DNA from 4 places in the Actinomadura monticuli genome. Region 1 is predicted to be linked to each of the others. Evidence: riboswitches for the same ligand, from Rfam matches in the RefSeq annotation. Region 1 holds a riboswitch; each other region holds the start of a gene.
The links. Region 1 has a riboswitch for cyclic di-AMP ahead of SM611_RS27600 (NlpC/P60 family protein). Riboswitches for the same ligand answer to the same signal wherever they lie in the genome.

Region 1 (3,346 bases):
TTCGGCGTCGTGCATGGAAAGCCTCCCGATTCTGCGATCGCCGGCCTCCCGCCCGCCGGCGGTGAGCGGCGCCGCCGGGGCCACCTCATGCGCACGCCAGGCGACGTCAACGACCCCTCCCCAGTATCCCGCGTGACTGCAGGCCCGGGCAGGCTGTGCCGCGGCGTCGGCCCGCGTCGCGACACGGCTGTTTCAGCGGGCGTCGGCGAGGACGGTGAACGTCCAGGGCCAGACCGATGAGCGTCCGGTCGTTCCGCTCCTGCGCGGCCCGGACGGAGGTCCCCGAACTGCTGGAGTCGCCGGCCGACGTGCCCGCCCGTGATCACGGCCGCGCTGGTGGCCGTCGCGGGCGCCCGGACGCCGGCCATGGCCATGGGTGCAAGTGGGGGCGGCACTCGTGCGGGTCCGGCCGCGCAACTCGTGCCAGCGCGGGAGCGAAATCCCAAACAGCGTCCCCGCCGCCCTAGCAAGTGGGCGACGGGGACGTGGTTCGGGGAGTCCGGTGCGGCGCGGATCAGGCCACGCGGACGCCGCCGGCGAACGGGCGGCCGGCGATCGGGGCGATCTTGACGACGTCGCCGGTCTGCGGGGCGTGGACCATGTTGCCGTTGCCGACGTACATGCCCATGTGGTGCAGGTCGCTGTAGAAGAAGACCAGGTCGCCGGGCTTCAGCTGGCTCTGGGAGACGCGGGTGCCGGCGTTGTACTGGGCCCCGGTGTAGTGGGGGAGGCTGATGCCGACCTGGGCGTAGGCGTACAGGGTCAGGCCCGAGCAGTCGAAGCCCTTGATGTTGGCGCCCTGCGCGGTGCCGTAGGACGGGCCGGAGGCGTTGCCGCCGCCCCACGAGTACGGGACACCGCGCTGGCTCAGGGCCGCCCTGAGCGCCCCCAGGGCCTTGGCCGACGCGCCGCCCGGGTCCACGTTCGGGGCGGGACCCGCGTTGGTGCGACCGCCCGGCATGGCGCCGAGCTTGGCCTGGACCTTCTTCAGCTTGGTCTGGAGTTCCTTGCGCTTCTTCTTCGCCTCGTCGGTGAGCTCGCGCACCTCCTGCGCGCGTGTTCCGGCCGATTTACGGGCGCGTTCGGCCGCCTGCATCGTCTGCAGCAGTTGGGCGACGCGCGCGCTGTCCTGGCGGGCGAAGTAGTTGAGGGTGGCCGACTTGTCCAGGACGGACTGCGGGTCGTCCGCTGACGCGAAGGCGACCGCCGGGTCCACCGGGCCGTTCTTGTAGCTGTCCGCGGCGAGCTTGACGATCCTGGCCCGCGCGTCGTCCAGCGCCTTCTTCTGGCGGGCGGCGTTGCCCTCGGCCACCTTGGCGGCCCGCTGGGCCTGCTGGAGGCGCACTCGCAGCCCGTTGTACTGCTCGCTGAGCTTCTCGGCCTCGTCGGCGAGCTTCTTCTGCTGGGCGGTCAGCTCCTTGCGGGTCGGCTTGGGCTCGGCCCAGGCGGGCGGGGGAGCCACGAGCGTCGCGGAAACGGCGATCGATGCCGTCCACGCCGTGCTGACGATGAGCCGTCGGTGGATCGGCCTTCTTTCTCCGGCAGCCCGTCGCTGCATGCACTGTCCTCTCCTCTACGCCTACCGGGTGAGCTGCCGGGTTCGGGCCGGAGTTGCCCTACCGCTCATGCCGAGCGGATTCACCCCAGATGGAGAACGGTTCCCCGGTTCCCGGGACGGTGCAGGTCCGCGGGATTCGGCGTGGCCACCGCTGTCCCCGGCGGGGACACCGCGCGTTGGCTCCTACGGAGCGTAGGAGATAGCGGTCTCATACGCCACCCAAGTGGGCGATTGCGACAAACAGCCTCAGCAATCTCAGGACGTCCTCGGAAAACGGCCGGTCACTTCGGCGTCTGGTGAGGACGGCCTCAGCAGACGTCGGACAGCTGCACGATGGTGGCGGCGGCGACCAGGAGAGGTGCGGCGACGGCGAGGGTGACGAAGGTGGAGGCAGCCGCTCGAGCGGCCCGGCGCGGCTTCCCCATCTCGGCGGACTCCAGACGCCGCACTCGTTCCGTCAGCGCTTCCGCGGAGGGGCCTGCCGCCCCGAGGGCGCCCGCGACACCCGGCGTTGCCGCGAGCCGGCACAGGGCGTCGGCGAGCGTCCGCCTTCCGCATGCCCGGGCCGCGGCGTCGTCCGCGGCCATCTCCAGCAGCGAGGGGAGGGTCGCCTTGGCCCGCCGGACGGTCGGCGACCAGGGCAGGAGCGCGTAGGCGAGGTCCAGCACGAGCAGCATCATGTGGTGCCTCTGACGCACATGGGTCCGTTCGTGGACCAGAACCGCGCCGAACTCTTCGGGGGTGAGCGTCTCCTGGGCGCCGGTGCTGACCACGATCGCGCGTCCCCGAGCGGGCAACGAGTACGCCACGGGCACGGGGTGGTCGAGGACGAGCACGTCGGGGTGCCGTCCGTGCTCCCTGGCGACGAGCCGGAGCATCTCCCGGTGCCGGCGCCGGTGCCGCACGGCTCGTCCGAGCCGGGGCAGGCCGCGGGCGAGCCTGGAGCAGCAGGCCGCCAGCAGCGCCAGGCTGGCGGCGGCCGCCAGGATGATCGCCTCGTCGCCGTGGTGCGGCAGGCAGTCGCGCAGCCCCTCCAGAAGACCGTGGCCGGGCGCCGGCGGCGCCAGCAGCGCCACCGCGACGAGCCCGATGTCGGCGATGAAGGTGCCGGCCAAGGCCGCGAACCAGCAGACGGCGGCGATCAGCGGATGCGCGGCGGGGCGGTGGAGCCGATCGAGCGCGGGCCCCGCCAGGCAGCTCAGCACGACCGCCGTGGAGACCAGGCTGATCAAGAAATAGATCACGGCGTCACGCCCCTCGGCCGCCGGACGTCCGGCGCCGCAGGGCGTCCAGCAGCCGGCGCGCGTCCTCCGGTGGGACGGCTTCCGCGAATCTCGCCAGGATGCTGCCGTGATCGTCGGACTCGGTGAGCGCGTCGAGCATCAACTCGACCGCGTACTCCTCCCGCGCACAGGTGGGGGCGTAGCGGAAAGCCGTCCCGTCCGGGGTGCGCCGCAGCAGACCCTTTTGCGCCAACCTTTCGGCCACGGTCTGGACGGTGTTGTAGGCCAGGGCCCTGTCCGCGTCCTCGTTCAACTTGGCGAGCAGCTCACGCACCCGCAGCGGACCGGAGGCGTCCCAGAGCAGGTCCATGATGGACCGCTCGAGTGCTCCGCCCAGTCCCGCCATGCGCCACCTCCGTCCTGCGCACATTGTGCCGGACAACCGGCTGTGGGAGGGAACGGAGGCTTTCGTGCTTATCGGCAGGTGACCCGGGGTTCGGCCCCGCAGGTCGTGTGGAACTGTCATCACGACCGTAAGGAAAGAGCGGGTCATGGCTGGGAACTG
Region 2 (3,346 bases), on a different contig from region 1:
CACGCTTGAATTCCAGCATTACGCGGCCGGCATGCCGCTGCCGGTCGGCTACGGCCTGATCGACCGCCCGCCTCCTCTGGACGACGGGGTCCTGGCCCGGATCGAGTTACCGGTGCTCCTGCTCTCCGCCGCGGATGACACGGTCGCCACCGAGGAGGAGACCACGCGTCTCCTCCGGGTGCTGCCCAACGCCACTTCGGTAACGATGCCGACCGACCACCAGTTCACGCGGGGGTTCGACGCCACCTGGGCGGCCGTCAGCGACTTCTTCGATCTCCGTCGATCAGAGCCGGTTGGCCTGTCCGGCGAAACGGCGGCCAACCCGGAATTGCGCGAGCGAGCCGAACTGGTCCAGGAGGCCGTCTCCCTGCTGTGCGCCGCATACGCGGACCGGAGTTATCCGCCCGCCGTTCACCGCGAGCGCCTGGTGCACGAAGGCTCGATGCTCGCCTCGGTGCGGGATGAACGCCGTCCGGGCGCTCCAATGGTCGCGGTCTCCTACGTCCGCCCTGACGGCAAGGTCGCTGCGGTGGCCGTCGATGAGCGCTACCGCGGGCGCGGCCTCGCGAGCCGTGTTCTGCGGGCTCTGAGAGCCGCGCGGACGTCGCGGTTCATCGAGGTCGAACGCGACGACGAGAGGGCCGAGCACATGGTTCTCGCGGCCGGCTTCCACCCCGTGTACGACCGCGCCGGTGTCACCGATCTGCTGGCGAGCGCGGGCCATGACGTCACCTGCCTCGGCAGGGACCGGCTGGGCGTCTACTACGAACGCCACCGACGGGCGGCGGGGCGACCGGGAATAATGAGGACTTTCACCGCGGGCCGATTCGAAGAGTACGTCACTAATGATCTGTCAACCGAGACCAGAGGATGACACGATGGACTCTCCGGATGTCAGCGCGGCGATCGCGGAGTACACGTCGCTTCGCGGGGAGATCGACGGGCGCGCGAAATACCAGCAGCAGATCCTCGCCCTGCAGCTGACGCTGACCGGTGCAATATTCGGGTTCGCGCTGACCCGCGCCGGCCTGTCCGGCATCATGCTGCTGATTCCAGTGAGCTCCTATCTCCTCGGTGGGCGGTACGTCGCCCAGCGCACCGCCATCCACCGGATATCGACTTATATCGACGAAGTGCTCAACGACAAGGTCGGAAAGGGCTTCGGGTGGGTCGAATGGAGCCGGGCCAATCCGCGTCCCGCGACGACCGTCGATTGGCTGATCCCGATGCTGCTGACCTTTCCGGGGGCGAGCCTGCTGGCGCTGGGCTGGGTGTTTCCGCTGGTCTTCTACCGCGCCGATGTGTCCGTGGCCGAGCGGGTCGGCCTGATCGCGGTGTGGTCGGTCGGCTGCTTCGGCGCCGCCGTCACCGCCCGGATGATCGTGAGCATCCATCGCGGCGGAGACCGCCCGCCGTCGCGGTGATCGGGTCCGTTCAGGACGCAGGGCGCGGAGGGCCCCTCCACCCCCGCTCCAGTGGGTGTTCGAGGCGGTTGGAGGGGGTCTGAGCTGGGGGTTTGATTTTGGGAGGGTTTGCCTTCCCTTGGGAGCTTCTGTAGCTTGGCCCCCACCGGGGTGCCCTCCAGGTGCTCCCGTGCCACCCGGGACGGGTGGGAGCGGCGGCGCGACCCACGTGCCGTCCTGCGGCGGTCCGGCCGCCGCCTGAGACCTCGCCGACCGTGCGCGCCCACGCAGAGAGCGCGCTGCGGCAGGTCCGTTCACACGGCCCCCGAGGCATATCCCTCGGACGGTCTGACAACATCAGCGCCGCTCTTCCCGCATGGGCCGGCACGGTCCCGGGACCGCAGCGGCACCGCCGAGTCCGCATCGCGCGGAGCCGGGGACCCACCCTCGCAGCACTGGGGTGAATCGGCCTGCCCCCAGGCCGTAGGGCGACTTCCACGTCCGAACCCGTCAGCTAACCCGGTAGGCGGCACATGGAAGAAGGAGCCCCCCTTTTGAAAGGCAAGCACAGCAACGGCAAGGGCGTTTTCGGCCTGAGCCCCCGCACCAATGGAGCGCTGCTCGGTCTCGCCGTGTTCGGCGTGGCCGCGGCGACGGTGCACGTGGCGGAGCGTCCGTCCGATACCGGTACGTCGGTCGCCGCCGTCAAGACCATCCCGCAGCCGCGAAAGGCGGACGCGACCGAGAAGTCCGCGAAGAAGACGGACGAACGGTCCGAGGTCATCGAGCGGGCCAGGTCGTGGAAGCCGCACAGTGCGGACCGGGTGCCCTACAGCCAGGTGAGGTCGCACGAAGGGTACCGGGCCGACTGCTCGGGGTATGTGTCCATGACGCTGGGGCTGCCCAAGCCCGGGCAGAACACGGTCGGCCTGACGTCGTCGCGCTACACCGAGCGCATCAAGATGTCGGAGCTGAAGAAGGGTGACCTCGTCATGGACGCGGAGGGCACCAACACCACCCGGCACGTCGTCATCTTCGAGAAGTGGGCCAACAGCCGGCACACGTCCTACTGGGCGTACGAGCAGCGCGGCCGGTACGGAACCGACTACCGGACGCGCGACTACGGCCTCGACGCGGGCAGCGAGTACAAGGCCTACCGGCCGAAGAAGCTCAGCGACGCCTGACTCCCCGGATCGGGGTGCCCGGAGAGCAGGGTGATTCCCTGTTCTCCGGGCGCTTCGGTCAGGTGGAGCGCACCGCCCTGATGGACTCCTTCAGGGAGCCCACGGTGGCCATGACCGCGGTGGGCTCGTAGCCGCAGTGCGCCATGCAGTTGGCGCAGCGCGGGTCGCGGCCCCGGCCGTAGGAGTCCCAGTCGGTCTCGTCCAGGAGCTCCTTGTAGCTCTGCGCGTAGCCGTCCGACATCAGGTAGCAGGGACGCTGCCATCCGAAAAGCGAGTAGGACGGGATCGCCCAGGCCGTGCACGGGAAGTCGATCTTGCCTTCCAGGAAGTCCAGGAAGAGCGGCGAGTGGTTGAGCCGCCAGCGCTTGCGGTTCCCGTCCGCGAACGCCTTGCGGAACAGTTCCCTCGACTCCTGGACGCCGAGGAAGTGCTCCTGGTCGGGCGCCTTGTCGTAGGCGTATCCCGGCGAGATCATCATCTCGTCGACCTGGAGATCGTCGTTCAGGTAGTTCATGACCTCGATGACGTTCTGCGGGGTGTCGGTGTTGAAGACGGTCGTGTTGGTGGTGACGCGGAATCCGCGGCGCTTGCATTCCTTGACCGCAGCGACCGCGTCGTCGAAGACGCCCTCCTTGCAGACCGAGGCGTCGTGCCGTTCCCGGAGGCCGTCGATGTGCACCGCCCACGCGAAGTACGGCGACGGCTTGAACTTGTCGATCTTCCGCGGAATGAGCAGCGCGTTCGTGCACAGGAACACGA
Region 3 (3,346 bases), on a different contig from region 1:
AAGAAGTTCACGGCGGCGACCAAGGCGAGCAAGCAGGAGCAGGCCGCCTTCGAGGAGCAGCGCTCCAAGATCGCCCAGATGGCGGCCACCGCCTACAAGAACGGCGACTCCGCCGACGTCACGGGCTTCGTCGGCAGCAAGGACCCGCAGGCGATCCTCGACCAGGCGGCCGTCTTCTCCCACCTGTCGCACGAGCGCAGCTCCCAGCTCACCCAGTTCCTGGCGACCGCGCAGCGGCTCCGCCGCGAGCAGGCGCAGGCCAAGACGGCCTACGACGAGGTGAAGCAGAAGCAGGAAGAGCTCGCGCAGAAGAAGAAGGAACTCGACAAGCAGGTCCAGAAGCAGAAGGCGCTGGTGCGGCGGCTCGGCGGCGGCACGTCCTCCGGCGGCGGCAGCGGGTCCTCGGGCGGCACCGGGGGCACCTACACCGGCCCGGCCAGCGGCTCGGCCCGCAAGGCGCTCGACTTCGCCTACGCCCAGCTCGGCAAGCCGTACCAGTACGGCGCCGAGGGCCCGGGCTCCTACGACTGCTCCGGCCTCACCATGAAGGCGTGGGCCGCCGCGGGCGTCAACATCACCCGCACGACCAACTCGCAGTACGCCGCCACGAAGCGGGTGGCCAAGAGCAACCTGCAGCCGGGCGACCTGGTGTTCTTCAACAGCCTCGGCCACGTCGGCATGTACGTGGGCGGCGGCAAGATGATCCACGCTCCCAGCACCGGCAAGAACGTCCAGATCGTCAGCATCACCTCGGGCTACTACCTGAACGGCTACTACGGCTCCGGACGCCCCTGACACACCGCCCCGCGCCGCGCCGCGGGGCCTCGCTTCGACAACGGACCAGGGTTGACCTGGTCCGTTGTTGATTTTGGGGGGTTTGCCTTCTGTTGGGGCTTTGGTACCTTTGCACCACCCCGGCGCCCTCCAGGCGCTGCGGCCCCGCGGCGCCCACCAGGCGCCACGGCCCCACGCGGCGCATCCAGCCGCCGCGTATCCGGCGGCGCGAGCCACGCGCCGCTCCCCCCGGGCGGCACGACCCACGCGTCGCCCCACGGCGCCGACGGCGCCGCACCGTTCGCAGCAACCGGCCTGCACGCAGGCCGTGGCCGTCCCGGCCCACCGTGCGCACGCCAGCAGCGTGCATGGCGCTGAGCGCGCTGCCACGGCGGTCCTCCGGGTCAGGCCCCCGGACGCTCCCCCGGATCGGGGCCGGCGTCCGTCCACAACATCAGCGCCGCTCTTTCGCACGCGGGAGACAGGTCCCGCGCCGGGCCCCATCTCGCCCCCAGGATCGCAGCGGCAGCGCCGAATCCGCCGAAGCGCGGAACCGGGGACCCACACCGCCGGAGTCCGGGACACCTCCCGGACGGGCATTCCGGCACCCGGGGTGAATCGGCGCGTCTCTCCCCCCTCTGGTGAGAGCCGCCGTAGGGCTACTTCCACGCCCGAACCCGTCAGCTAACCCGGTAGGCGTCTGGGAGAAACGAAGGAGTGAGTTCCGCAGCGTTCCCTGGGCGTGGCCGCCCCATGCGGCCACGCCCTGAGAACCCCTGCGCTCCGCGGGCGCCCCCGCCCGCCGGAGCATCCCATCCGAACCGGCGTGCCCGCCCGGGTACGTCACCGCCGAGTCCGCGGACCGGCGCGCACACGCGCCGGACGCGGAGCCGGGGACCCATCGCGTCCTTTTCCACGGGGTGAATCGGCCTGCCCGCAGGCCGTAGGGCGGCTTCCACGCCCGAACCCGTCAGCTAACCCGGTAGGCGGCATGGAAGTCGAGGAGAGATCCCCCCGTGCCAGGAGCACACCGCAAGCAGACCCCGGTCAGTCCCGAGAAGCCCTCGGGCAGGCACCGCAAGCCGAGATCCCTGTCCCTCACGTGGCGGACGACCGGCGGCGTGATCGTCGGCGCCGCCGTGCTCGGCACCGCCGCGGCCACCGCGCAGGCGGCCGTCCTGCCGTTCGGTTCCGCCCCGGCGACGGCCACGGCCGCCGGCGTCACCCCCGGCAAGAAGAAGGACGGGGGCCCGCCGAAGAAGGCGTCCGAGGCGGCGCCCGAGAAGAGGGAGGGCGGACGGCAGGCCGAGCCGAAGGCCGCCGAGCCGAAGGCCGCCGCACCCGAGAAGCCCGGCAAGCCGCGGCCCACCGCCGCCGAGGTGATCAAGATCGCCAGGTCCCAGGTGGGCGTGGAGGAGGACGGCGGCGGCGAGACGAAGTTCCAGAAGTGGTACATGACCACCGCCCGCGCCAAGGAGACCGTCGCTCGCGACGGCGGCTCCGTCAGCGGCTACAGCGACGCCCAGTGGTGCGACATGTTCGTCTCCTGGGTCGGCGAGCAGGTCGGCTTCAGCGACCAGATCGGCAGCGACGCCTGGACGGTCGAGCACGCGCGCTGGTTCCAGTCGCACGGCCGCTGGGGCACGGAGCCGAAGCCCGGCGCGATCGTCTTCTACGCCTGGAGCGGCAGCAAGGCGGTCGACGACATCCGGCACGTCGGCATGGTGATCGAGAAGATCGACGACGACACCATCGAGGCCGTCGAGGGCAACACCGGCAACGCCGTCAAGATCAAGGAGCGCTCGACCGGCGACGTCGTCGGCTACGGCTACCCCGACTACAGGTCGTGACGGCGCCCCGGGCCGCGCGGGCTGCATAGGATCGCGAGCGTGGAGGACGGCCCCCCGGACCAAGGCGAGCACGGCGACCCCGGCCACGGGGATCCCGAGCAGGGCCCCGTCACGCGGCGCAGGGTTCTCGCCCTGGGCGCGGGCGGGGCCGCCGCGCTGCTCGCGGGCGGCGCCGGGCTCCTCGGCGCCCGGTCCGGCGGCGGGGCGCCGCAGGTCCGCGCGGCCCCGGACGGCCGCGCCGAGGCGGCCGGGCCGTTCCGTCCCGACGACGCCGCCGCCGTTCTCGCCAACCGGACGCGGGCCGTGCGGGACGGCGACCGCATCGCCTTCCTCGCCACCGTGGGCGACGCGCCCAGGGCGTTCCAGGACGTCCAGTCCCGCATGTACGACAACCTCCGCAAGCTGCCTCTGGAGGGCTGGCAGGAGCGTGTCTCCGGCACGCAGTCCGTGGAGGCGGACGGCGCGGTGGTCCGCGTGGAGGTCCGCTTCAAGCTGCGGGGCTTCGACAAGGGGTACGTGGCCCGCACCCGCTACCTCACCCTCGCCCCCGGTTCCGGCACCTGGCGGATCGTCGGGGATGGGACGTCCCACGGCCTCACCGACGACGCCGGCATCTGGGACGGCGGCCCGCTGTCCGTCGTGGAGGGCCGCGCGAGCCTCGTCATCGGCGACAGCACGGGCCTGGAGGGCATCGCCACGCGGCTGGACGCCGCCGTGCCGGT
Region 4 (3,346 bases), on a different contig from region 1:
CGGTGGACGAGCGCATGTTCGTGAGTTTCTTCTCCTTGGTGATGTTGACGTCCATGTCGTCGGAGCGGGAGTTCTCACCGACGATCATGCCCTCGTACACCTCGGTGGTCGGCCCGACGAAGAACGTGCCGCGCTCCTGCAGGTTGGTGATCGCGTACGCGGTCGCGGCGCCGGAGCGGTCGGCGACCAGGGAGCCGGACGGACGGGTGCGCAGCTCGCCGAACCAGGGCTCGTAGTCCTCGAAGACGTGGTGCGCCATGCCGGTGCCGCGCGTCTCGGTCATGAACTCGGTGCGGAACCCGATCAGGCCGCGCGCCGGGACGAGGAACTCCATCCGGACCCAGCCGGTGCCGTGGTTCGTCATGTGCTCCATGCGGCCCTTGCGGACCGCCATCAGCTGCGTGACCGCGCCCAGGTGCTCCTCGGGGATGTCGACGGTGAGCCGCTCGACCGGCTCGTGCCGCTTGCCGTCGATCTCGCGGGTGACGACCTGCGGCTTGCCGACGGTCAGCTCATAGCCCTCGCGGCGCATGTTCTCGACGAGGATCGCGAGGGCCAGCTCGCCGCGGCCCTGCACCTCCCAGGAGTCCGGCCGCTCGGTCGGCAGCACCCTGATCGACACGTTGCCGACCAGCTCGCGGTCGATGCGGTCCTTGACCATGCGGGCGGTGACCTTGGTGCCCTTCTCGCGGCCGGCCATCGGCCCGGTGTTGGTGCCGATCGTCATCGAGATCGCGGGCTCGTCCACGGTGATCAGCGGCAGCGGGCGCGGGTCGTCGGCGTCGGCGATCGTGTCGCCGATCATGATCTCGGGGATGCCGGCGATCGCGATGATGTCGCCCGGCCCCGCCGCCTCGGCGGGCTTGCGGGCGAGCGCATCGGTCATCAGCAGCTCGGTGATCTTCACCCGCTCGATGCTGCCGTCGTGCCGGCACCAGGCGACCTGCTGGCCCTTCTTGATCGTCCCGGCGTGGACGCGGCACAGCGCGATCCGGCCGAGGTAGCTGGAGGCGTCCAGGTTCGTCACGTGCGCCTGCAGCGGCGCGTCCGGGTCGTAGGACGGCGCCGGGATCGTCTCGGTGATCACCGAGAAGAGCGGCTCCAGGTCCTCGCTGTCCGGCATGGCGCCGTCGGCGGGCTTGTTCAGCGAGGCGCGCCCGGCCCGGCCCGACGCGTACACGATCGGGAAGTCGATCTGGTCCTCGTCGGCGTCGAGGTCCATGAACAGCTCGTAGGTCTCGTCCACGACCTCGTCGATGCGGGCGTCGGGACGGTCGGTCTTGTTCACGACCAGGATCACCGGCAGCCGCGCGGCGAGCGCCTTGCGCAGCACGAACCGGGTCTGCGGGAGCGGGCCCTCGCTGGCGTCCACCAGCAGGACGACGCCGTCGACCATGGACAGCCCGCGCTCGACCTCGCCGCCGAAGTCGGCGTGGCCCGGGGTGTCGATGATGTTGATCGTCAGCCCGTTGTGCTTGACGGCCGTGTTCTTCGCGAGAATGGTGATGCCCTTCTCGCGCTCCAGGTCGTTGGAGTCCATGACCCGGTCGTCGACGTCCTGGTTCTCGCGGAAGGCCCCGGACTGCCAGAGCATGGCGTCGACCAGCGTCGTCTTGCCGTGGTCGACGTGGGCGACGATCGCGACGTTCCGGAGGTCGTCGCGCGTGGAGATGGGCATGCGGGTTACCTTGCGTGAGGTTTCAGGAGAGTCGCCGCAGATACGCGGCAGCACTCCATTCTACGCGCCGCCGTGCGCCGCCCATCCCCCGCGCGTCCACCCCCTTGCGGCACGGCCTTCACGGGCGTCACTCCGGCCCCGATTCGCCAACTTTGCCCATCCTTTGTAATCTGCCCGAGATCCGGTCGTGCGGAGTCCCACCCCCCGGGACTGCGGCCGGAACGCCGAATCTCCCGTCTCCAGGGAGAACCGGGGACCCACGCAATCGGGGTGAATCGGCACACGCCGCAGGGCGCGCGCCGTAGGGCGACTCCTGGCCCGAACCCGTCAGCTAACCCGGTAGGCGCGCGAGGAGAGGAGAACACCGGCTTGGCACCGGACCCCCACCGGCGGCGGCGCGTCACGCCCGCCGCCACCGCGGCCGCCCTGCTCCTGATCGGCCTCGGCGCCACCGCGCCCGTCGCCGCCCACGCCGCGCCCCCGTTCCGGCTGGCCGCCGCGCCCGAGGCGGCGCCGAGCCCCACTCCGACGACGGAGAAGGGCCTGCGCAAGAGCCTCAACGCGCTCAACGAAGAGGCCGAGATCCTCACGGAGAAGTTCAACAAGGCCCGCGTCGACCTGAAGGCCGCGCAGAAGGCCCAGCGGGACGCCGCCAGGACGGCCCAGACCCTGCGGAACCAGGCCGCCCCCGCCCGCGAGCAGCTCGGCCGGATGGCCGCGGCGAACTACATGGCCGGCGCCCCCGACGCGATCTTCGGCGCGAGCGGCTCCCCGGACGGGCTGTCCGACAGCGCCTACCTCGTCGAGAACCAGGCGCACGCCGTCAAGGCCCTGCAGCGGCAGATCGATCAGGCCGAGGCCGCCGAACGCGACGCCGGGGCCAAGACCGCGCAGGTCAAGAAGGCCTGGGAGGGCGCCAAGAAGGCGCGCGCCGAGGCGAAGTCGAAGGTCACCGAGGTGATGAAGCGCCTCGACAAGCTGTCCACCACGAGCGCCAGCGACCCGCGCACCGGCCTCACCGCGACCATCAAGGGCTCCGACCTGCCCGCCAAGATGGCCCGCAAGGCGTACGGCAAGCTCGGCTCCCCCTACGTGTGGGGCGCCGCCGGTCCGGGCAGCTTCGACTGCTCCGGCCTCGTCGTCTGGGCCTACGCCCAGGTCGGCAAGTCCGGGCTGCCGCACTACACCGGCGACCTGTACCAGCTCGGCACGAAGGTCTCCCGCGGCCAACTTCGCTCCGGCGACCTCGTCTACTTCGGCAGCAACCTCCACCACATGGGCATCTACCTCAGCGACGGCAAGTATCTGCACGCCCCGCAGACCGGCGATGTGGTGAAGATCTCCCGGCTGTCGGACCGTTCCGACTTCGCGGGCGCCAACCGCATCACCTGACCGCTCCCCCACAGATGTCGGGGGCTTCCTGCGGCGCGGCAGGAAGCCCTCGAGCTCATTTGCCTCGCCCTCGGCGGTCGGGCGCTGGAGCGCCCTCCCTTCCACGGGCGAGGCGGCGATCGCTGCATCGCTCCGGCTCGCCTTGCGGCTCGCTGCGCGATCAGGTTCTCGCTTCGCTTGAACCTGCCTTCGGACGCGATCGCAACGTGGAGGTCGGCGATGGCTGGGCTCAAGGACGTCATGGCCTCGGTCTGTGCGGGGTGCGGTGAGGGCTAG

Region 2: linked by a shared signal. The riboswitch ahead of SM611_RS13585 (NlpC/P60 family protein) and the one ahead of SM611_RS27600 (NlpC/P60 family protein) in region 1 are both predicted to bind cyclic di-AMP.
Region 3: linked by a shared signal. The riboswitch ahead of SM611_RS24170 (CHAP domain-containing protein) and the one ahead of SM611_RS27600 (NlpC/P60 family protein) in region 1 are both predicted to bind cyclic di-AMP.
Region 4: linked by a shared signal. The riboswitch ahead of SM611_RS20390 (C40 family peptidase) and the one ahead of SM611_RS27600 (NlpC/P60 family protein) in region 1 are both predicted to bind cyclic di-AMP.

What each region holds. Positions count from the first base shown of each region.
Region 1 covers NZ_JAXCEI010000013.1:212,931-216,276, forward strand. Annotated here, with positions in the region: gene SM611_RS27595 (heavy metal translocating P-type ATPase) at 1-15, opposite strand, end outside; gene SM611_RS27600 (NlpC/P60 family protein) at 515-1,558, opposite strand; cyclic di-AMP (ydaO/yuaA leader) riboswitch at 1,562-1,710, opposite strand; gene SM611_RS27605 (M56 family metallopeptidase) at 1,867-2,802, opposite strand; gene SM611_RS27610 (BlaI/MecI/CopY family transcriptional regulator) at 2,807-3,187, opposite strand.
Region 2 covers NZ_JAXCEI010000005.1:386,873-390,218, reverse strand. Annotated here, with positions in the region: gene SM611_RS13595 (YqiA/YcfP family alpha/beta fold hydrolase) at 1-874, shown strand, start outside; gene SM611_RS13590 (hypothetical protein) at 879-1,424, shown strand; cyclic di-AMP (ydaO/yuaA leader) riboswitch at 1,804-1,947, shown strand; gene SM611_RS13585 (NlpC/P60 family protein) at 1,958-2,587, shown strand; gene hpnH (adenosyl-hopene transferase HpnH) at 2,646-3,346, opposite strand, start outside.
Region 3 covers NZ_JAXCEI010000011.1:19,912-23,257, reverse strand. Annotated here, with positions in the region: gene SM611_RS24175 (C40 family peptidase) at 1-795, shown strand, start outside; cyclic di-AMP (ydaO/yuaA leader) riboswitch at 1,294-1,488, shown strand; cyclic di-AMP (ydaO/yuaA leader) riboswitch at 1,641-1,779, shown strand; gene SM611_RS24170 (CHAP domain-containing protein) at 1,791-2,624, shown strand; gene SM611_RS24165 (hypothetical protein) at 2,664-3,346, shown strand, end outside.
Region 4 covers NZ_JAXCEI010000008.1:309,008-312,353, reverse strand. Annotated here, with positions in the region: gene typA (translational GTPase TypA) at 1-1,678, opposite strand, end outside; cyclic di-AMP (ydaO/yuaA leader) riboswitch at 1,891-2,040, shown strand; gene SM611_RS20390 (C40 family peptidase) at 2,048-3,070, shown strand; gene SM611_RS20385 ((deoxy)nucleoside triphosphate pyrophosphohydrolase) at 3,343-3,346, opposite strand, start outside.